Regions from separate parts of the Psychrobacillus sp. FSL H8-0487 genome, predicted to be linked through region 1. Evidence: predicted binding sites of a transcription regulator. Region 1 holds the regulator's gene; the other holds the start of a gene.
What was found. The regulator NrdR, encoded in region 1, represses ribonucleotide reductase genes. The targets are predictions, from matches to a motif close to AACACNATATATNGTGTT.

Region 1 (12,249 bases):
CAACACAGTTCTGTCTGCTCTGCGGAAACCAGTGCAAAAAAAAGACAGCCTCTATGCAATGATAGAGCTGTCTGTTGTGAATATGTAAAATATTAAAAATGCATATAAAATCAGTAGCATCAAAAAGCCTACTCGAAAATTTGTATGCTTCGTTTTATGCCGAAATAATTGCATTCCAACATACGCACCGATTCCTCCACCCATAATTGCAAGTGTCCAAAGGGTTTTTTCTGATATACGTTGGCCATGTTTTTTTGCCTGTGATTTGTCGTAACCCATTACAAAAAAAGCAATAATGGACATGATTAATATGAAAATAAGAATAACATTTGTCATATTTTCTGCTCCCTGTACAAAAAAAGCTGATAGAATCTCTATCAGCTTTTTTAACTTAAATTATTTTGCGATTGCTTTTTTAGCTAAATCTGCAAGTTGTGTAAATGCTTGAGTATCAGTTACTGCAAGATCCGCTAACATTTTACGGTTAACTTCGATTTCAGCTAACTTCAATCCGTGCATTAAACGGCTATACGAAAGACCGTTCATACGTGCTGCCGCATTGATACGTGTAATCCATAATCTACGGAAATCACGTTTTTTGTTACGACGATCACGGTATGCATACATGAATGATTTCATTACTGCTTGGTTAGCAACTTTGTATAATGTATGTTTAGAACCGTAATAACCTTTTGCTAATTTTATAATTTTTTTACGACGATTTTTAGTTACTGGTGTGCTTTTTACGCGTGGCATGATTCATTACCTCCTGCTATCTGTTATTATTTCATGTAAGTTAATAAAGTTTTGATACGTTTGTAATCGCCTGAAGATGCTACTTTAGATTTACGTAGTTTACGTTTAGCTTTAGTAGACTTGTTAGCGAATAAGTGGCTTCCAAAAGCACGGTCATGTACTAATTTTCCAGTTCCGGTTTTTTTGAAACGCTTTGCAGCTCCACGGTGAGTTTTCATTTTCGGCATGTCGAATTCCTCCTAAACAATTGTACTCTTTATTGTTTCTCGTTTTTTGGTGCAAGCACTAAAAACATACTACGGCCATCCATTTTCGGTTTTGACTCGACAGTGGATACTTCCGTACAAGCTTCTGCAAATCTATCTAAAACTCGTTGTCCAATCTCTTTATGAGTGATGGCACGGCCTTTAAAGCGGATAGAAGCTTTCACTTTATCTCCTTTTTCAAGGAACTTTATCGCGTTTTTCAATTTCGTTTGGAAATCATGTTCATCTATTGTTGGGCTCAAACGAACCTCTTTCATTATGATGATTTTTTGATTTTTACGAACTTCACGATCTTTCTTTTGCTGCTCAAATTTGAATTTACCATAGTCCATGATACGAGCGACCGGCGGCTTGGCTTGAGGAGCCACAAGGACAAGATCCAAATTTACACGACCTGCAATTTCAAGTGCTTCGTTACGTGTTTTTAATCCTAATTGATCGCCGTTCTGATCAATAACTCGTATTTCGCGTGCTCGAATGCCATCGTTTACATACATGTCTTTGCTAATAATGATCCACCTCCAAATAGTGTCGCGAATACATGGTTTGGGCATAAAGTTCGTAAAAACGAACTAGTTACACCGTTTTGATCCATAAAAAAAGCAGACAGACATATGTTGTATGTCTGCCCGCCGATATGAGTACATGTAGAAAACTACATGTTACAGTCGATCACATGCTTACCAGTCAACAACACTTGTAGGTGTCAAACAGGTGAGAAGCGGGCAGCCTCTTCTTATACCGCAAACTTGTATTCAATAACCTTAATAACTATAGCATGTTGATACATTCATGTCAACACTAAATCTATTAATGTGCTACTTCTTCTTTCAAACGTTCTAAGAACTCCGCAAATGGAATACTTTCTGACTGTTGTTCTCCGTATTTACGAACGTTAACATTACCAGCTTCTAGCTCTTTATCTCCTAGTACAAGCATATACGGTATTTTTTGCATTTGAGCCTCGCGAATCTTGTAGCCTAGCTTTTCTTCACGGTCATCCATCTCAACACGGAGACCTGCAGCTACTAGTTGCTCTTCGATTTGTTTGGCAAATTCAAAATGCACTTCATTGGAAACAGGTATGATTTCTACTTGAACAGGAGCCAACCAAGTTGGGAATGCACCTTTATACTCTTCAATTAGGAATGCCACAAAGCGTTCCATTGTCGAAACTACTCCGCGGTGAATAACAACTGGACGGTGATGCTTGCCATCTTCTCCAATGTAATTTAAGTCAAAGCGCTCTGGTAATAAGAAATCTAGTTGAACAGTTGATAAAGTTTCCTCTTTACCAATAGCAGTTTTTACTTGAACATCTAATTTGGGACCGTAGAATGCTGCTTCATCTTCAGCTTCAAAATAATCTAAACCAAGCTCGTCCATTGCTTCTTTTAACATATTTTGTGCTTTTTCCCACATCTCATCATTATCAAAGTATTTCTCTTTGTTTTGAGGATCACGATAAGAAAGGCGGAAGGAATAGTCTTCTAAGTTAAAGTCTTTATAAACTGAAATAATTAATTCCACGACTTTTTGGAATTCTGATTTAATTTGGTCTGGACGTACAAATAAATGTGCATCATTCAAAGTCATACCACGAACACGTTGTAGGCCTGATACGGCACCTGACATTTCATACCGATGCATAGTTCCTAATTCGGCAATACGCAACGGAAGGTTTCTGTAAGAATGCATTCCGCTTTTGAACACCATCATATGATGTGGACAGTTCATCGGACGTAGCACTAATGTTTCATTATCCATTTCCATCGGTGGGAACATAGAATCTTGGTAATGATCCCAGTGACCAGAAGTTTCATAAAGCTCTTTCGAACCTAATACCGGTGTATATACATGTTTATAGCCAAGTTTTAACTCTTTGTCTACAATATAACGCTCAATAACCCGACGGATAGTAGCTCCGTTTGGTAACCAAAGTGGAAGACCTTGACCAACTTTTTGTGAAGTTGTAAATAATTCTAGTTCTTTCCCAATTTTACGGTGATCACGTTCTTTTGCTTCTTCTAGCATATTTAAATGATGTGTAAGCTCTTCTTTTTTAAAGAATGCTGTACCATAAATACGTTGAAGCATTTTGTTATCACTATTTCCACGCCAGTATGCACCAGCAATACTTAATAGCTTGAATTCCTTAAGCTTACCTGTTGACGGGACGTGAACACCACGGCAAAGGTCAAAGAAATCTCCTTGCTCATAAATAGAAACTTGTTCTCCCTCGGGGATTGCTTCTAAAAGTTCTACTTTGTATTCATCTTCTTTAAATTTGTCAAAAGCAACCTGACGAGATACATCATGACGAATGATTTCAATATTTTCATTAATAATTTTTTTCATTTCTTTTTCGATTAACGGTAGGTCTTCTGCAGTAATCGGTACTGGTGAATCAATATCATAGTAAAAACCATTTTCAATAACTGGCCCAATACCTAGTTTAACATCTTTGAAAAGGCGTTTAACTGCTTGCGCAAGTAAATGTGCCGAGCTATGGCGTAAGATTTCTAGCGCTTCGTCAGATTCAGGAGTAATAATTGAGATATCTCCATCCTCCATTATTGGTGATTTAAGATCGATTAGTACTCCACTAAGTTTTCCGGCAAGTGCTTTTTTACGCAATCCAGGACTGATCGATTGTGCTATTTCTTCTGTAGTTGTTGAAACAGGAAATTCCTTCACCGCTCCATCTGGAAACTTCAATTTAATAATTTCTGCCATTTTGAACACTCCTTTTATAATTAGAAAAGCGCAAGCGCCCGTTTTTAGCCCCGACAAGCACTGGAGCTAGACATTGTGAAAACAACAAAAAAACCCCATCCCTAGAAAGGGACGAGGTTAAAGTCGTGGTTCCACCCTTCTTCTGTCTATCCATTACTTAAGAAGTAATGATGAATGAAATAGACGAAGCTCTGCATCGGCTAACGGGCCGGTGACCGGTAATTGCTATATAAATTCACAATCACTGCTCGGAGGTGGTAAATCGATTGCCGATACTTAAGAAGCTTACAGCCAAGGCTTCTCTCTCTTAAAAGTCGTACAAACTGATTGTTGTCCTCTTCTTTGCATTTTAACTATTCTTATGAAAATAATTATACGCCACAGAAAAATCAATTGCAAGATAGAATCAATTTTCGCCCTGCCGTCTCACTCTTTTTCATTAACTTTCTCTCCAATTTTTACCTTGAAGTGAGATTGGTGTCGTAAGTGCTTTAATCCGTTCCATAATTCGACCAGCTTTTACTACTTCCTTTTCCCCACGCTGTGTGAAAGATAAATGATGTTGTAATTCATCATAATTGAAGTTAGAAGACATAAAAGTTGGCAGTTGTTCCGACATTCGGTAATGCAGGATTGTCCCTAGTATTTCATCACGGGTCCAACTCGACATAATCTCCGCTCCAATGTCATCTAACATCAAAACAGGAGCACGTTTCACAAATTCAATCTTCTCAGCAAGTGAATGATCTTGAATCGCTTGTTTCATTTCTCTTAGAAATTCAGGTACATATACAACAACCGAATGAATATGTCTAGCGGCTAACTCATTTGCCAAAGCACCAAGTAAATAAGATTTCCCTACACCAAACTTCCCGTAAATATATAAACCTTTAGTTGGAAGTACGTTTGTACGCTCCCATTCATTCAAAAAGTCTTTAGCTGCACGAACAGCAACTACCCTACTGCCATCCTCTAAATCTACTCCGGCAAGCGTTGCTTCCATAACCTCTTTAGGCATATGAATACTGTCAATCATGGAAATAACTTTCTTACGCTCGTCTTCAATAATGCCTCGTTTACAACGAACAAAATTATTATCTATCAAATTTCGATCAAGGACTAGTTTAGGTTCATACCCCTTCATGTAATTCTGACACTGATCTAGCGATGGACAAGAACCACAATCATGGGATTGAGAAATAAATTCATATAACTTACTCAAACTACGATCGACTATCTCTTTATTAATATCTGAGGCGTTCTCCTCTAGAAACTTTTGCACTCTCGTGTCTTCCAAAACTTCTTTTTTCATATCGTTAAGTCGTGTAGTAAATTCAGGAGATATAACTCTTTTTAAGGTTTCATTTATACGTTCCACTTTTGCCACCTACCTTTTCAGCATGCCTAGCTCTGCTAATAATTTTTGCCGTTCTTCATCAATATTTTGTATTCCATTTGTATTTTTACCAGTTGATTTTTTCGTTTCCCCATCTTTTTTATAAAACCAATCAGGCACTTTTTCCTCGCGAGTCGGTTTTTTAGTATATGTTTTTTGTGGAGAACCTTCATTTTTCCATTTTACATATTGTTCATGTTCGTTTCGAGCAAGCTCCATTGCTTCTTTGGCTGTTTTGACATTCTTCCTCATCCAATGAGAAGCAATTTTCTCTGCATAATTTTTCGTGAGTTTCATGTCTGTACGTAGTAATACATATTGCAACAATACATTTACAACTCCAACTGGCATTTTAAAATGAGTAACAAAATGATTCGCCAACTGAACGTCTGCAAGAATTGGTTCTTTCCCATTCGCAATATCTTTTAATACAGATATCGGAGGCGTTGTTTCTAAATAATGTATTAACTCACCTTCTTTTGTTAAAGGCTCCGTAGGTTCAGAAGGTACAGTTTTTTTCTGAATCTTTTCAATAATAGGGGCTACTTTCGAAACAGTCAGCTTGTAATAATCTGCACACGCTTTCTTTAATCTCGCTTCGGATAAATGCAGATCATCATCTAACGCTAGTATAACAACTTTTTGCATTTCCACAGGACTTAAATTATATAAAAAAGAGAGTTTTGCAATTACTTCTTTCGCTTCTATTGTCATCGCTGATTTAGGCACTAATTGTTCTGAAAGACCTTCTTGAAGTAACGAAAAGTCAAAGTCATTATAATAAAAAGGAACAGAAGACTTTCTTTCCTTCGATTCGAAATCTTCATCGTAAGATACAGTATTATTCATTTTAGTAGACGGTTTAAATACATCAACAAAAGTTCTAGAGACGTCCGTGAAACCGTCATTCCAATTAGAACTTAGTATAAATCGATTACGTAGTTGTTTAAAGGCATTTTCTCCTACTTTATTGAGCAAAAACATAGAAAGTAATGGATCCTTTAAAAATGACTCAGCATCTAATGGTGCTGCAAGTTCATAATGGAATACACTTCCATCCTCCATTGTTTTTTTCCAAGTACGGAGAAGACCAATTGCTTCCAGAGCAAGACGGGCCTGAAAAATTTTCCCTATTGGCATTCCAAGGACATTCATCAGTTGATAATGTGACCATCGCTCTTTATCATTATGGTCTCCGTCTGCCCAAAGTGTTAAATACAAACTTATGCTTTCTGCTCCAACTAACGGTTGATAAAACAAAGTTAACAATTGCCGATCATAATCTGATAAAGAATATGGTAAGCGAATCATATACAAATCTGCTGGCTGTAGTTCTTTATATAACATCGACAATTGTATCTACTCCTTTATATTGATAAGTATTAAAATAATGCTATTTATAAGGAAGGGTTTTTCTTTAAAATTTCCTTTAATTCATCGATAAATACATTTATATCTTTAAATTGGCGATAGACGGAAGCAAAACGAACATAAGCTACTTCATCTACTTCTGCTAGCTGGTCCATGACAATCTCTCCGACGTCCTCTGACCTAACTTCTGCATTTCCCATTCTTCGCAATTCTTTTTCTATAGAGAAAACAATATTTTCTAGTCGTTCTAACTCCACTGGTCTCTTTTCACATGCACGAATTAGCCCACGCAATACTTTTTCTCGACTGAACTCTTCTCGAGAACCATCTTTTTTAATAACGATTAATGGTGTCTCTTCTACTTTTTCGAATGTGGTAAAACGAAATCCACATTCTTCGCACTCTCTTCTTCTTCGGATTGCCTTATTGTCATCCACAGGACGAGAATCGACAACTTTTGTGCCATTGTATTGACAAGTTGGGCATCTCATATAGATCTCTCCTAATTCTTCACGGTATTTTTATGTATGTATCTATTATAACAATATTCTTCTATAAAATCGAAAAAGCAGAGGAATCACTCCTCTGCTCACTCAGTCAGGTATAAATTTATTACGCTTGAACTGTCAAACGTGATGCAGGCTTTTTAACTGGTCCCATACCACGTGGCATTTCTAACGTTTCGCGAATTCCAGCATTAAGAGCATCTGCAATATAGTTAGCTGCGATTGATGGATCCAAATCACCACATGTATACACATCAATGCTCGCATAACCATGCTCTGGAAAGCTGTGAATCGTTAAATGCGATTCGGAAATAATAACGACTCCACTTACACCTTGTGGCGCAAATTTGTGAAATGCAACTTCTCTAACTTCTGCACCAGATTTTAGTGCAGCATCAACAAATGTTTGTTCGATAAATTGCATATCGTTAAGTTTGTCGAAATCGCACTCCCATAGTTCTGCAATAATGTGACGTCCCATTGTTTCCAATGTCCGTTTCCCCCTTTGATAAGTTTATTTTTAACCTCAAAGTTGACTACCACGGGGGAAAGTTAGTCCAAAGAGGTCCTAACCCTTTAAGTAGTCGGTGTTCTAATAAAGTAACACGATTCTCATTATATGTTGTTTTACAGAATTATGCAAGAACTAATAAATCCTCTTTCTATCATCTAGAAAGAGGATAAGATAATTACAGTGATAAAGCTACTTTTTTAGTAAGGTCCACTACTCTAGCAGAGTAACCCCACTCGTTATCATACCATGCAAGAACCTTCACTTTACGGTTACCAATTACCATAGTAGTTAACCCATCTACTGTAGTAGATAATGTAGAAGTATTAAAGTCGATTGATACTAGCGGCTCCATCGTAATTCCTAAAATCCCTTGCATTGCCCCTTCAGATGCTTTTACAAAAGCATCATTTACTTCTTCAACAGTAACATCCTTCTGTAAATCTACTACTAAATCTACTAAAGAGACATTCGGAGTCGGCACACGTAACGCCATACCATGAATTTTCCCTTGAAGCTCAGGTAACACAAGTGAAAGTGCTTTCGCAGCGCCAGTGGAAGTTGGAATGATTGATTGGCCACAAGCACGTGCACGTCTTAAATCTTTATGAGGATTATCGAGATTGTTCTGATCGTTTGTATATGCATGAACAGTCGTCATTAACCCATTTTCAATACCAAATGTATCATTTAATACTTTAACTACAGGTGCTAAGCAATTTGTAGTACAGCTAGCGTTTGAAATAATATGGTGAATCGATGAATCTAATTTATCATCGTTAACTCCCATAACAATTGTGGCATCTTCGTTTTTTGCAGGAGCTGTGATTATTACCTTTTTCGCACCAGCTTCGATATGTGCTTTAGCTTTTTCTCCATCATTAAATTTTCCAGTAGATTCAATTACAATATCCACGTTTAACTCTTTCCAAGGTAAATTTGCTGGATCTCGATCATCCACAATTTGAACACGCTGACCATCAATGATTAGTGCGTTTTCTGCTAATGAAATATCTCCAGTGAAAGTACCATGTGTAGAATCATATTTAATAAGATGTGCCAACGTCTCTAATGGGTATCTCGCATTTATCGCTACCACATTTAAATCCTCTTGTGCTATTGCTTGACGAAAAACCATACGTCCGATACGTCCAAAACCATTAATCGCTACTGAAACTGTCATGTGAAAAGTCCTCCTGTAACTGTGTGATACTTAATTGTTTATAACCTTGAATTAGTATAACACATTTTCTTTATTGTGTAGCCCCTAAAGTATACATTATAAATGTTAGTATTTTCAAATAACTTTGCAGTTGGTTACAGAACAGCTGAAGTTAGGAAAGTAAAAACCTGTTACTATAGTTTCTTATTGGCTATGAATCGAATTATTTCTCTACTATTACCGAGTATTTTTAAAAGGCTGTTTATGACTAACGTCACAAACAACCTTTCTTTTTTCGAAAATATGATGGCATTTACCTGTACGCAAATCCTCTTCAACAATACTATTTAGGAATAATAGAAGGAAATTTTTCCTTATACTTAGAAAAAGCATCTGAAGATACAAATTCAGACGCTTCTCTTATTCTTTATTTCCACTTGCGAAAAAATAATATCACTTTTCGAATTCTAATGCTTAAAATGTTATTAACTAACCTTTAGTTTGTTTGCTCCCAAATCTCCAATATTTTTTGCAATTGTTGTTTTGTTTCCTCAATGGTTTCATTATTATAAATAACCGCATCCGCACCTTCTTCTTTAACAGACAAAGGTAATTGTGATTGAATACGTAATCTGGCTTCTTCATGTGTAAAACCATTTCGAGCCATCAATCTTTCTAATTGTTTTTGTTCAGTTACAGTCACAACAAGGATTTTATCGACAAAAGATTGTAATCTACTTTCAAAAAGCAATGGTATATCCATAATAATTACTGGATTCCCTTGTTGCACAAGCTGTTGCCTTTGCACTAACATTTCTTCCCGGATAGCAGGATGCATAATATCATTTAACTGCTTACGTTTGGAAGGATCTGAAAAAATTAATGCCCCTAATTCTTCCCTATTTAACGTTCCATCCTCATGGATAACTTGTGTACCAAAAACTTCTTTAATTGTCTCTAGAGTCGCAGTTCCTTTTTCAACTACTACACGCGCGACAAGATCTGCATCAATAATGGGAAAGCCCATTTCCGATAACATATTCGCAACGGTGCTTTTCCCACTAGCAATACTTCCCGTTAATCCAATAATCATCTGGTTGCTCCCTTATTTTTGACATGCTGGGCAATAGGTAGATGTCCGACCACCGATTGTCTTCTGTTTCGTTTTCGTGCCACAGAATCCACATTCCTTTTTGCCATACATTTGAAGTCTATTTTGCATATTTCCTGCTCCGCCATTAATAGTACGATAATCAGAGATCGTACTACCCCCATTTTCTATACTATCAAGTAAGACAATTACAATTTCTTGAAACAAATGAATTTTCCGCTCTCTACTAATTCTTTTTACTGCCCGAGCCGGATGTATTTTCATACGAAATAATGCTTCTGTTGCATAAATATTGCCACAACCAGATACAACATGACCATCCATGATAAATTCTTTTATGGCCTTATTTTCGTATTTTGGCAATGCACTCATATGCAGAAAATGATCTAATGCATGCTGATCAAAAGGCTCAGGTGCCATTAATAGTAGAGGTGGGTAGTCCGCTTCTGTTTCTAAGAATCGCAGTTCGCCAAACCGTCGGATATCCGAATAGACTAACAGATCCCCTTCTTCAAAATAGATGGTAACATGCGCATGCTTTCTAAACTTAGCTTCTGTAATTTCATGCAAGTTTTTCACAGAAAACCATGCCCCTGACATGCCCAAATGCGATACAAGCATATAAGGGAGTCCATCCTTTAGAAGATGAAAATAAATATATTTGGACCTTCTTTCTAGATGGTCGATCTTTGTGCCAGGTAAAACTAGACAAAACTGCTCTACATCTAACCCTTTAATAATTGCTTCTTTACCAATTGCTTTGGAATTATAAATGGTTTCAGAAACTTCTACTGACTTAATAGTCTTTCCAGTTACAATTGGTTGAAGGGCGCGTAATACGCCCTCTACTTCTGGTAATTCCGGCATACAAGTTACCCCCTACTTCGTGTCATACCAAGATGAACCAAAGGCATAATCCACTTTCAAAGGTACAATCAGTTTAATAGCGTTTTCCATCACCTCTGGCACTATTTTTTCTAGCATTGCAATTTCCTCTGGTGGAGCCTCAAAAATTAATTCATCATGTACTTGTAGTAGCATTTTGGTCTGCATATTTTCTGATATTAATCTTTCCGCCATATCGATCATTGCTTTTTTAATAATATCGGCTGCACTCCCTTGAATTGGTGTATTCATAGCAGTACGTTCTGCAAAACTGCGGAGATTAAAGTTAGAACTTGTTATTTCAGGCAAATATCTTCGTCTATTCAAAATTGTTGTAACGTAGCCTGTTTGTTTCGCATCATGAACGATATCATCCATATATCCTTTTACACCTGGGAAGCTATTTAAATAATTCTCGATAAATGTCGCCGCTTCTTTTCTAGTAATATCTAGGTTTTGTGATAAACCATAATCACTAATACCATACACAATCCCAAAGTTAACTGCCTTAGCAGCACGGCGCATATCGGACGTTACTGCTTCCTGCTCCACATGGAATACATCCATAGCCGTTTTAGTATGAATATCCAGATCATTATTAAAAGCTTCTACCAGGTTTTCATCCTTAGACATATGGGCAAGAACACGCAATTCAATTTGAGAGTAATCCGCCGCAAACATTACCCATCCCGGTTGTGAAGGAACAAAGGCTTTACGTATTTTTCTACCTTCTTCTAAACGAACTGGTATATTTTGAAGGTTTGGATTGATCGAACTCAAACGCCCAGTTGAAGTTAAGGCTTGCTGATATCGGGTATGGATCTTCCCATCATCTTCATGAATCTCTTTTAATAATCCTTCGATATATGTGGAATTGAGTTTACCTAATTGACGATATAGTAAAATTTGCTCAATTATTTCATGTTCACTTGCTAGTTTTTCCAAAACATCTGCTGCAGTTGAATAGCCCGTTTTTGTCTTTTTAATAGGGGTAAGACCAATTTTTTCAAATAGTATTACACCTAATTGTTTAGGTGAATTAATATTAAACGTTTCACCAGCTAACGCATAAATGTCTTGTTCAATCGCTCGTAACTTAATATTAAGCTCATGACCCATTTCTACAAGAATTTGTTTATCCACCAGCACCCCATCTGATTCCATCGTACCAAGGATAGATGCAAGCGGTAGCTCTATTTCTTTATACAACGCATATTGTTCATTTTCTTCCAGTTTTACTTCTAACTTTTCTTTCAAGTCCCAAATAGCCCTTGCTTTTCTTACGGCATGTTCTGCAATTTTCTCGATTTCAGGTGCGGTTTTTTTGGCACCTTTCCCATAAACACTATCGTTTGTCAGCAAGTTAAAATATCCAAATTCTTTAGCAATAGCCGCAACATCCTCTGAAGAGATAGCAGGATTTACTATATACGCTGCTAAAAGAAGGTCGAATTCCACTCCATGTACATTCACATTATGTTTTCTACTCACTGCTTGTGTTGCTTTGGAGTCTGCTAAATACTTTTTATTCGTAGCATTTTCTAACCAA
Region 2 (12,249 bases), 310 kb from region 1:
GCAGGATCAATTTTTTGAGGGTAATTGGTTGTCCCTATGATAAATAGTCCTTCTCTGGATTGGGCGCCGTCTAGGGTGTTTAAAAAGACTGAACGAGTATATTCTGGCATGGAATCTATATCTTCAATAACTAAAATAGCAGGTGCTAGTCTTGTCACAATACCAAATACTTCTTGGATGGAATGACTACCCGTAAACTCTGTAATCTGCCAATAGACAACCGGAGCTTTCGTTGATCCAGTAATTGACTTTACTAAAGTTGTTTTACCATTACCAGGGGAACCATAAAGAAGAATACCTCGCTTATAGGGAAGTCCATATTCTTTAAAGAAATACCCATCTTGTTTAAAAAATTCATCAATGGAACGAAAAATATCTTGTTTAATACTTTCTGCTAAAAGGACATCGTCTCTACTCACAGCTGCCTGCTCTCCATAATTTCTCCGTTGGACACCATTTTCTGTATCCACCAGATAAGTTACAGACTGCATTAACAATTGTCTTAGCTTTTCGTTAATTTCTTGTAAGAAACTCAAGGCTTGATCTACCGAAGTTGAAAAAAACTGATATTCTGGCCAGGTATTTCCTCCAGAATAGTTAAATGCAAGAGTTAAGGCCACATTATATTGTGGAAAGAAAATAAGATTGTTTTCAAATGTTTCTACAACTTCTAATTTATTCTCAAAGCTTAATGGAGACTTACTAGAAATCTTACGCTGAGCCTTTGCTTCGAAAATAGAACATAGCACTTCGTATGGAAGTAAGCCTTTTTCCATCATATCTAACAAATTTCCCTCCAGTTGAAGAATAGAGTCGCCAATATCAATTACTTGCCAATCTCCTGTTGCCCGTTCATTCAAAGTAGCAATAATTCGTCTTGAAACAATAGCAAAATCATCATAATTTGGGTGAGTGATTCTAAAATCTTCTAAATGAGAAAACAAAATGTGTTTTTGCATCTAAACCCTCCAGATTGTGTGGATGAAAGAAAAAAGGTTCCTCTGTTTAGAAGAACCTTATGTATTACTTAGATTTAACTTTACCTGTCCAAGCTTTGAACCCACCTTGGAGCTGGAATAACTGTGTATATCCTTTTTTCTTTAAAAACATTGCTGCACGCGCACTTCTTGCACCACTTTGATCATACAAGTACACGGGCTTGTCTGGACGAATTTCTTTATAACGCTGACGAAATTGAGTAGAAGGAACATTTCTTGCTCCTAAAATATGTCCACCATCAAATTCTTTTGGTTCACGCACATCAATAAGCTGTGCTTTACGGTAACCCTCAATAAATTGTTCTTGCGTGAGATTGGTTACAGTTTTCTTTAAACGATATGCCGAGATTCCAGCATAGACTAAAAAGGCAACAAGTATAGCGATAACGAAGTACAATAATTCTAACACGGTCTTTCCCCTCTCTATGTTTCCTATTCATTATAAAAGAAGTGCTAGATACAATTCAATCTATTTGATAAAATGATACACGTTGTGAAGGGAGAGATTAAGGTGGAAAAGACAAAATGGTACTTCATAAATTCTGGCCCCTGCAGTCCATCATACAATATGGCGTTGGACGAAGCCTTACTGGATTGGCATAGTGAGGGTCTTATTCCCCCGGTTATTAGATTTTACGAATGGAATCCAGCAACATTATCAATTGGTTATTTTCAAACTGTGGAAAAAGAGATTGATATAGAAGCAGTGAAAAGATTAGGACTTGGTTTTGTGCGTAGACCTACAGGGGGAAGAGGGGTACTTCACGAACATGAACTTACATACAGTGTAATCGTTACAGAGAGTTATCCAAGTATGCCAGCAACTGTAACCGAAGCTTATCGTGTTATCAGTGAGGGTTTACTGCTAGGATTTCAAAATCTTGGTTTAAACGCTTATTTTTCTGTTCCGAATACAGACGAACAGAAAGAAAATTTAAAAAACCCAAAATCAGCAGTTTGTTTTGATGCACCGAGCTGGTACGAATTAGTCGTCGAAGGAAAGAAAGTTGCTGGTAGTGCACAAACAAGACAAAAAGGTGTTATTCTACAACATGGTGCAATATTACTTGATCTTGATGAAGATAAATTAATTCAAACGTTTAAATTCGCTTCAGAAGAGGTAAGAGAGAAAGTGAGAAAAGGCCTATCTCAAAAAGCTGTCTCCATTAACAAAATAATATCAAAACCGGTAACAATGGAAGAATGTAAAACTGCTTTTAAAAAAGGATTTGCAGATGCCTTGGAGATAGAATTGGTCGAATATAACTTAACGCAAGAACAGAAGAATTACGTAAAACAACTAGAAGTGACAAGATATGCTAATGATAAATGGAATTATAAAAAATAAAAGTAACAATGTCTTATAGTAAATTCGAAAACTAGGAGTTAGGGATTATATTAATTAATCCTGACTAGTTTCGCTTTACTCTTCAATATATTGTGTCGTATTATAAATGAAACTACTACATGTTGTGTCAATTGCAATTTGTAGAATGGAGGAAGAGTAAATGGTAACAACTAAAAATGAAACGAACCTTACTTTAAATGTTGAAGCATTAAACAAAGATATCCAATTATTTCCACAAGTACATTCGATCACAGAAGATATGACACTTACACATAAAGGTGTGTCGAGACTTGTCATGATCGATCGTTATTCCTTTAAGGATACGGAAAAGAAAACGTTAAAAGCAGGAGACTTTGTTGTTCTAACAGTTAAAGAAGATCCTAAATTTCCAGCGCGTGGTCTAGGGTATATCGTTTCGATTAACGAACAAGCGAAAACAGCTGAAGTGCAAATCGAGGAAGATTACCGAAGTGCGATTGACGATGCTGCCAAGATCGAATCTGGAATTATTACTCGTCCTTTAAGCGTGATTGAAAAACCTCTTGAAGTATATTACGAGCAAATTGCCAAAAGAAACGCGACAGGACTTGCGTCTGTAGAAAAAACAGAAGAAAAACGGGAAGAATGGTTTGAGAAATTCTACCAACAACTAGTTTCTTTAAAATTCATCCCAGCTGGACGAGTATTATATGGTGCAGGAACGGGAACGGATGTTACTTATTTTAACTGTTATGTGATGCCATTCGTTGCAGATTCGCGTGAAGGGATTAGTGACCACCGCAAACAAGTTATGGAAATTATGAGCCGTGGTGGTGGAGTTGGTACAAACGGTTCTACTCTAAGACCAAGAAATACGTTAGCTCGAGGAGTAAACGGAAAATCATCTGGTTCTGTTTCATGGTTAGACGATATCGCTAAACTAACTCATCTTGTCGAACAAGGTGGTTCTCGTAGAGGTGCACAAATGATCATGCTAGCAGATTGGCACCCTGATATTGCGGAATTTATAATCTCTAAAATGCAAAACCCTCGTATTTTACGTTTCTTGATTGAAAACACAAATGATGAAACGATCAAACAACTCGCGAAGGACAAGCTTAAATTCAAACCACTTACTGTTCAGGAAGAAGCGATGTATCAAGGGATTATCAATTACAAAGCTATTCCAGGTCTAGGTGGATTTAATGCAGAAATCATTCGTGATGCTGAAACAAAATTACGTGATGGCGGAACTTATTCCGTTCATAATTCTGAGTTTTTAACTGGTGCAAATATCTCCGTGACGCTGACGGATGACTTTATGAAAGCAGTAGAAGAAGACAGCGACTTTGACTTGCGTTTCCCGGCAACTGAAGCTTATTCTCCAGAAGAAATGGATTTCTACAACGAAAATTGGCATAAGATTGGCGATGTTCGTGAGTGGGAAAGAATGGGCTATGAGGTTCGAACTTATCGCACAGTAAAAGCGAAAGATCTTTGGAATTTGATCAATATTTGTGCTACTTATTCTGCAGAACCTGGTGTTTTCTTCATCGATAATGCAAATGAAAAAACGAATGCTACAGCATATGGACAAAAAGTTGTCGCTACTAATCCTTGTGGAGAGCAACCACTTGCACCATATTCTGTGTGTAACTTGGCTGCTGTGAATTTAGCACAATTTGCAAACAAAGAAACTAAGACTGTGGACTATGAAGCGTTAAAAGAAACAGTAAGTGTTGGTGTACGTATGCAAGATAACGTTATCGATGCAACTCCATACTTCTTAGAAGAAAACAAAGTACAAGCACTTGGTGAAAGACGTATAGGCTTAGGTGTAATGGGTCTTGCCGACTTGTTAATCTATTGTGAAAAAGAGTATGGTTCAGATGAAGGTAATGTTTTAGTAGATGAAATCTTTAAAACAATTGCGATCGCAGCATATGAAACATCAGCAGAACTTGCTGTAGAACGCGGAAGCTTCCCATTCTTAACTGGTGAGACAGAAGAGGAAACTAATCGCTTGCGTAAGGCATTTACGGAAACAGGATTTATGAGTTCAATGCCAGAAGACATTCGAAATTCTATTTTAGAGAATGGTGTTCGAAATTCTCATTTGTTAACAGTCGCACCTACAGGTTCAACTGGAACAATGGTTGGTGTTTCTACTGGACTTGAGCCGTATTATTCATTCACTTACTATAGAAGTGGTCGTTTAGGTAAATTTATAGAAGTGAAAGCAGACATTGTGCAAGAATATTTAGGTCAAAATGAATCTGCTGAAGAAGAAAATCTCCCAGAATGGTTTGTTACTGCGATGGAACTTGCTCCTGAAGCTCATGCAGATGTGCAATGTATCATTCAACGTTGGATTGACAGTTCTATTTCTAAAACGGTTAACGCACCACGTGGATATACGGTTGAACAGGTTGAAGGAGTGTACGAGCGTTTATATCGTGGTGGAGCTAAGGGTGGTACTGTGTATGTCGATGGAAGTCGCGACTCACAAGTTCTGACGTTAAAAGCAGAGGAAAACACATTAGAAGATCATCCAAAAGAAGAAAGAGTAGAAAAAAGACATGTAGTTTTAATAGATACGATTCAAGATTTACGCTCAACCAATGTAACGATTGGTTCAGAAGTTGGAAATACATGTCCTGTCTGTCGTAAAGGTACTGTGGAAGAAATGGGTGGATGTAACACATGCACCAATTGCAATGCTCAACTAAAATGTGGGCTGTAAAGTACAAAAGCCTTAACAAATTTCACGTGTACTAAGATATGATCGTTCCATGGATCTCATATTTTTCTATAATAATTCTAAAGCACAAGCTGATAAGTTCTCTTATCACTTGTGCTTTTATTTTGTTGTAATGTTTAATTACTAGTTCTTTCGCTTAAACTATAGGAAAAACAAAGGAGATTTACATGAAAGGATTATCGATTATTACTAGTATGGTCGCTGCAATGGGAACGACCATTCTATTTAAAATGTTGGATTATTTTCAATTCATCAAGTGGAATCCTATCGGATATACGAAAACTTTCCTCTTTTTAAAAGGGACCAATGTATATTTGAAATGGATTATTTTATTTTTAGTCATCTGGGGAATTTGTTTTCTTCTATACTATTTAGGATTATTATTTATTAAAATTCCGGTTTCCATCACTAGTTTTACCATAGGCCTCATCATTGCGATTGTACTTGAATGGATTATTTTAGATGCAGATTCAATAGAGAAAACGATAAAAAAAATATCGATCCCTTTTATCTGTATTGTTATAGTAGCTGTTCGTTTCATCATGGAATCGGCGATATTTCACTACAAAGATAATCCTCTAGAAAAATGAAAAATTTACCGCCCTCACTTACTATGATAAAATATACAAAGAAGTAATATAGAAAATGAGATGAGGGCTAAAAATGAAACTTAGTAAATTACGTGCAGCACTTGAAGAAAATGGAGTAGACGCTCTGTTAATTACGAATGGTCATAGCATCCGCTACATGACAGGATTCACTGGAACAGCTGGTGTCACAATAATTTCTAAAACAGATGCAGTGTTTATAACAGATTTTCGTTACACAGAGCAAGCCGCTAGTCAGATTAAAGATTTTCGTATAGTACAACATAAGAAAACAATGATGGAAGAAATTGCTACACAAGTAACAGATATGGGGATCAACTCATTAGGATTTGAAAAAAATGATGTGACGTATAGCGATTATGAACTATACAAGCAAGCTGTACAAGTCGATTTAGTGCCACTTTCAGGCCTTGTTGAAAAAATTCGCTTGATTAAGACGGACGAAGAGATTAGTATAATAAAGGCAGCTTGTCGTATTGCTGATGAAGCATATGAGCATATCGTTACTTACATAAAACCAGGTATGACTGAGCTTGAAGTATCGAATGAATTAGAATTTTTCATGCGCAAAAAAGGAGCAACTTCTTCTTCCTTTGATACAATAGTAGCTTCTGGAACACGTTCAGCACTTCCGCACGGTGTTGCTACGGATAAAGTCATTGAAAATGGAGATTTTGTCACATTAGACTTCGGTGCATTATACAATGGGTATATTTCGGATACGACACGTACGTTGGCAGTTGGGGAACCAAGTGATCAATTAAAAGAAATCTATCAAGTAGTCCTTGATTCTCAACTATTAGCTTTAGAAAAAGTTAAACCAGGAATGACTGGTAAAGAAGCAGACGCTATCGCTCGAGATTATATTGCTTCAAAAGGTTACGGGGAAGCATTTGGTCATTCGTTGGGTCATGGGATTGGTTTAGAAGTGCATGAGGGTCCTGGATTGTCATTCCGTTCCGATATCGTTTTGGAGCCAGGTATGGTTATCACGATTGAACCAGGTATTTATCTGCCGAATATTGGTGGAGTTAGAATCGAAGATGACGCTCTTGTGACAGAGAATGGTTTAGAGAAGCTAACGCATTCAACAAAAGAATTACTAATCTTATCTTAATTTGGAGGAAAAATAATGATTTCAGTAAATGATTTTAAAACAGGCTTAACAATTTTAGTGGATGGTGTATTATATCGAGTGCTAGATTTCCAACATGTAAAACCTGGTAAAGGCGCAGCATTTGTACGTTCTAAGTTGAGAAATTTACGTAACGGTGCAGTAAACGAAAAAACCTTCCGCGCTGGAGAAAAAGTGGAAAAAGCACAAATTGATAACTTTAAAATGCAATATTTATATGCAAATGGTGATCAGCATGTATTTATGGATACTGAGTCTTACGAACAAATTGAGTTAAATGAAAACCAAATCGAGTATGAATTAAAATTCTTACGCGAAAACATGGAAATACATGTAATTCAATTCCAAGGGGAAACACTAGGAGTAGAATTACCAAAATCAGTTGTTCTTGAAGTAACGGAAACAGAGCCAGGTATCAAAGGAGATACGTCAGGCGGCGGTTCTAAAACTGCTAGTCTTGAAACTGGTTTAGTAGTAACGGTTCCATTGTTTATCAATGTTGGCGATAAGCTAATCATCAATACAGATGAAGGTTCATACGTATCAAGAGCACAATAATTTAAAACTATATTCGATGAAGGGTCTCACATTTGTGAGGCTCTTTTTTTACAAAAAAATAGTAATAAAGATAGATAAAAATGAGCTAAGAAAAAGGCTTTACTTCTTATTGAAGTAAAGCCCCAGACTTTAGATAAACTTAATTTTATATGTATAGACTTGAATATTAAACTCGGCAAGGCCCACCACTTCGCTTTCCGTGGGCTTGGCTTCAGCCTCCTCGTCACTACGTTCCTGCGGGGTCTTCAGCTCAAGCTATGATGTGCACCCAAAATGTTGGACCTTAAAACTAACTTGGGGGTGCACGTTATGAACATAAAAAAAGCAGAAGTAATTGATGCCTTTTTTGAGAAAGGAATGTCATTAAGAAAAATCGCACGCGACCTGGGTGTCGATAAAATGGTTATTAGTAGTTGGATAGAAATCTATCGATTTCATGGAATGGAAGGATTAATGGCTCCTGCTTGTAAAGGTTATGAGGAATCTTTTAAAATACACGTAATACAACATATGATAGAGACAGCTGAACCTTATTCAAAAGTAGCTGGTCGTTTTAACATTCCCAGTCGTGCAACCATCTGGAAGTGGATGCATCAATACATGTCAGAAGAGGAATGGACGCTCTATTATTTGAAAAGGGAGCGTCGTGATATGAAGAAAAAGCAGCCGAAACAAGGTATGACAGACATCGGAAAATTACAAGAAGAGCTTGAATACTTAAGAGCAGAGAATGCTTATTTAAAAAAGTTAGATGCCTTAGTTCAAGAAAAAAAGAAGTCCCAACCAAAGAGAAAGTAAGAGTGATTGATGAATTAAGGCATGAATTTCCTCTACAAATTTTATTACATGTTTCTGAAGTAAAAAAAGCAACTTACTATTATCATAAGAAGAACTTAGAGAAGGCAGATAAATACGCAACGATAAAAGAAGCGATTGAACGTATATTCTACCAACACAAAGAGTTGTACGGGTATCGCCGAATTGTTTTAGCCTTACGCAAAGAAGGATTTTTTATTAATCATAAAACGGTACGCCGTTTAATGAATGACCTTGGTTTACATGGTGTTCAAAAGGCAAAGAAATATCGTTCGTACCGTGGCGAGGTTGGTCAGATTGCGAATAATAAAATCAATCGTCATTTTGAGACAGAAAAACCAAATCAAGTATGGCTAACAGATGTAACAGAATTTAAAGTAGCCGGCAATAAACTTTATTTATCCGCCTTTTTAGATGTGTTTAACCGGGAGATTGTCGGTTATTCTATTACACAAAACCCGAACTTTGGACTAATACAAGATTCTTTTGGAAATGCGATCAAACGGGCAAATTTATCTCTTCAAGATCAAGTATTGATCCATTCGGATCAAGGCTGGCTGTATCAAATCCCGCGTTTTCAACAGTTGATAAAACCTTATAACATGTCACAAAGTATGTCACGCAAAGGAAACTGTTTAGATAATGCCCTAATGGAAGGTTTTTTTGGTATTTTAAAAAATGAATGTATCTATCGAAATTCATTTCGCTCTTTAGAAGAAGCGACGCAAGAAATAGAAACCTATATTGAATATTACAATACACTACGCATCAAACAAAAACTCAATGGGATGAGCCCCATTGAGTATCGCTTAAACTATGAAAAAGCGGCATAATAAGAGTACAACTTTTGGGGTTCATATCACTATTCCCACAGGAGTCTTCGTGGTGGACCTTGCCTTATATACTGTTCCAAAAGAGTATGCAATATCTTACTTTAAATAGGATGAATAAAACCCTTATGAATATTTATTACTATTCATAAACGTTTATAAAAATACCTTTGTCGTCAAACTGAACCTTTACTTCTTATTGAAGTAAAGCACGGACGGTAGTTGCACAAGGAACTATTGAATTTTAAGATATTTTTCATAACAAACACATTCATGAATTCGTTGGCTAGATGTTTTAAACTGTTCCATTTCGTCTCCTACATAGTGTGCAAATGCATTGACTAAATGGAGTTTAGGGATGCTACTTTGAATTTTATTTTTCATTTCTTTTCCTTCCAAGTAAATATGGTAGTATGAATGCACTTTATGGAACAACATTTTTTCATACCAATTCCGTACCCAAGGGTCATCTCTAGTCCAAGCTTCAAAACGATTTAGACCGATATTAATTGCTTGCTTTTCCGCTGCATGAAGTAGTTTCTCGCCAATTCCTTGTCGATAATAATCTGGATGAACAGCAATATGCCAAATCATTCCTCCTAAACCTTCTCCTCTTGAACAAACGGTCTTTTCTTCCTTTTCATACTCAACGTCAATGAGTCCAACAATTTGTCCGTTTAATTCTGCAACTAATTCGATTGCAGGATTTTCATAGCTTTCCTTTTTGTTTAAAACATTATCAAAATAAGCTGTATGCAAAAATGATAGCACTCTACATCGAATCCAACCTATTTCATCCGAATCTTTATATGCACGAATGATCAACTAATATATTCTCCCCTTCATACCAAATTTAAGAATTTGTTTGTAAAGTTAACATCAATACCTCTTAAATAATTCGACTAAGAAAATAAAAACCCTTTCTTTACTAAAATATAGATCTAAGTATTCATCCTCATATGCACTTTTCTTTCATATTACGCTCTACGCTATCATATGTTGTTTGTATGGAAGGGGGAGGCATTGTGGAACTTCACGATGTACTTCGAGTTGCGGGAATTGGTATTTTAATAGCTATTCTTCACTTGTTTTTTGAATCTACTGGCAAAAAGGAATTTGCGTTTTTTTTATTTTTCGTTGGTTATATCTATATGACAATTGAATTATTGCGACTGTTAAAACTTTTCTTTTACGAAATATCTACATTTTTAGAATGGCTTATGATGACGAGTTAGCCTATGATCATTTACATAACAATCATTCTAGCATTTGTGCTATTGCAGCTTATAAAAGAAATTTACCCTCGCATTCATACAATTGTGTATACAATCTACATTTTTCTCTTTTTAACTTATATTTTAACCGTATTTATCATTCCTTTGGTCTCCCAGTATATCAACGTCTTACCAACTAATCTATTACCGGTCTTCAAACTACTGACATTCTCAGTCGTACTATTGTTCCTTTCGCAAATAATTGAAGACCTGCTTTTGGACTATGAATATACAAGCCTGGCATCGTTATTTACTTTTACGACCAAAGCTATTTTACTCATTGTCTGGTTGAATCATATGCAACAATTTTACGACAAGTTTATATCAATTTTGGGACTACTCTCTTGAAGGAATGAACAGCTATGGAAGAGATGCTTATGTCTTTAGTGCAACCGGTTAAAGAGGTAGCACAAACTTTTTCGTACATGCTATTATTTGGATTTATCTTTATTTGTCTGGAATGGTTTATCCCGTCGAGCAAGAAATTATTGAAATTGCTATTTATGTTAATAATATGTATCTATTGTTTAGAGCCAGCTATCCGCTCTTTAGAGATGATTCAAGCGATGACAACAGAATTAGTGACTCTCTTTTTAGGGATTTATCCAATTTTAACGCTAGGGATTGCAGCTTCTGGTGGAGCATTTTTAATAACCTCTTGGAATCCAGCAGTTATGCTATTTGCCTCATTTACTACCGTGTTAGCCGGGAAAATATTAATACCTGCTATAATGGCTGCGTTTATATTTGATTTGATCAGTAGAATTCATCCTCCAACTTCTTTTGCCAAAATGGCTGATCTCATCCGGCTAACTTTAATAGGATCTACTTCTATTATTCTACTGTTATATAGTATTTTCATGTCCGTCAATGGTGTCATAACATGGTCCGTAAGTGGAACTGTCAATGAGACTGTAAAAAGACTTATACAAAATAATATTCCTTTTGTTGGATCTTTATTAACAGAAAGTATTAGTACGATGAAAAACTTCTCCTCATCTGCTTCGGTTATAACCGGAAATGCAGTAATTCTATCAGTGCTAATGTTAGTGTCTATTCCAACGATCCAAACAATTCTCATTGCTTTTCTATATCGTTTACTTAGTGCTATATTGGAACCGTTTGTAGAAGGTAATATAAGTGGATTGTTAGATGACATTGGAAAAACGTTATTTGTACTATCTATTATTTCGGTATTAATCGCGTTTACATTTTTCTTCACAATTATATTAACCATGCTATTTGCAAAACTATTAATAAGCGGGAAAGGATAGTAACCATCGTTACGACACTTCTCTTTGGTATTTTAATAATTGTTCTAGTCGGTGAGTTTCTTTCTATCTTATTGGAGCATACAGATACGGAACGAAATGGATTTCTTGTAAAAATTGCAATTATCTATTGGATTCTGAGCTTTCTCTTCATATAAACAGGTTGTCTTGCATAAAGTATTGTATCCAGCATGAAAAGAAGGGTGAATCAAATTTCATTAAAACAAAAACCCACTTTTCGTTTTGTTGTTATTTGTATAGCTGTCCTTTTCATAAGTCTTCTTTTTTCTGATTTACTCACTCGTGATGAGGGGAAAGTTGTTAAACCCGAAGAAACTGTCAACCAAACTACAGAAAACCTAACTTCGATTTTAGAGAAGATAAACGGAGTGGGCAAAGTTGCAGTGTATTTCCATTACGAAGAGAGCTCTGAAAAGAATGCGGAAAGTGATTTATCATTTTTCCAGTGGACAAGTGAGACTAAAAAGGACAAGGAGAATTTGATTGGAATACTAGTAGTTGCGGAAGGGGCGAACGACAAACGTATACAAAATAGTTTGATAAAAACACTATCATCTGTATTGCAAATATCTCCACATCGAATTGTGATAGAAGAAATGGAATTGGAGGATAAAAAATATGAATAAAAAGAGATCTGTATGGTTTTTAAC

Region 2: the regulator NrdR is predicted to act here: its motif matches at 2,458-2,475, upstream of MHI47_RS11085 (vitamin B12-dependent ribonucleotide reductase).

Annotation. Positions count from the first base shown of each region.
Region 1 covers NZ_JBBOZA010000001.1:2,471,870-2,484,118, forward strand. The annotation lists gene MHI47_RS12615 (DUF1294 domain-containing protein) at 52-336, opposite strand; gene rplT (50S ribosomal protein L20) at 397-756, opposite strand; gene rpmI (50S ribosomal protein L35) at 783-983, opposite strand; gene infC (translation initiation factor IF-3) at 1,013-1,534, opposite strand; gene thrS (threonine--tRNA ligase) at 1,833-3,758, opposite strand; gene dnaI (primosomal protein DnaI) at 4,198-5,136, opposite strand; gene MHI47_RS12645 (replication initiation and membrane attachment family protein) at 5,146-6,501, opposite strand; gene nrdR (transcriptional regulator NrdR) at 6,552-7,016, opposite strand; gene speD (adenosylmethionine decarboxylase) at 7,138-7,521, opposite strand; gene MHI47_RS12660 (glyceraldehyde-3-phosphate dehydrogenase) at 7,721-8,725, opposite strand; gene coaE (dephospho-CoA kinase) at 9,201-9,797, opposite strand; gene mutM (bifunctional DNA-formamidopyrimidine glycosylase/DNA-(apurinic or apyrimidinic site) lyase) at 9,810-10,682, opposite strand; gene polA (DNA polymerase I) at 10,695-12,249, opposite strand, start outside.
Region 2 covers NZ_JBBOZA010000001.1:2,165,487-2,177,735, reverse strand. The annotation lists gene MHI47_RS11100 (ATP-binding protein) at 1-959, opposite strand, end outside; gene MHI47_RS11095 (rhodanese-like domain-containing protein) at 1,024-1,407, opposite strand; gene MHI47_RS11090 (lipoate--protein ligase family protein) at 1,510-2,346, shown strand; gene MHI47_RS11085 (vitamin B12-dependent ribonucleotide reductase) at 2,507-5,068, shown strand; gene MHI47_RS11080 (hypothetical protein) at 5,254-5,676, shown strand; gene MHI47_RS11075 (M24 family metallopeptidase) at 5,750-6,811, shown strand; gene efp (elongation factor P) at 6,827-7,387, shown strand; gene MHI47_RS11065 (hypothetical protein) at 7,697-8,185, shown strand; gene MHI47_RS11060 (IS3 family transposase) at 8,101-9,036, shown strand; gene MHI47_RS11055 (GNAT family N-acetyltransferase) at 9,268-9,858, opposite strand; gene MHI47_RS11050 (SpoIIIAC/SpoIIIAD family protein) at 10,059-10,268, shown strand; gene MHI47_RS11045 (stage III sporulation protein AE) at 10,670-11,581, shown strand; gene MHI47_RS11040 (hypothetical protein) at 11,782-12,225, shown strand; gene MHI47_RS11035 (SpoIIIAH-like family protein) at 12,218-12,249, shown strand, end outside.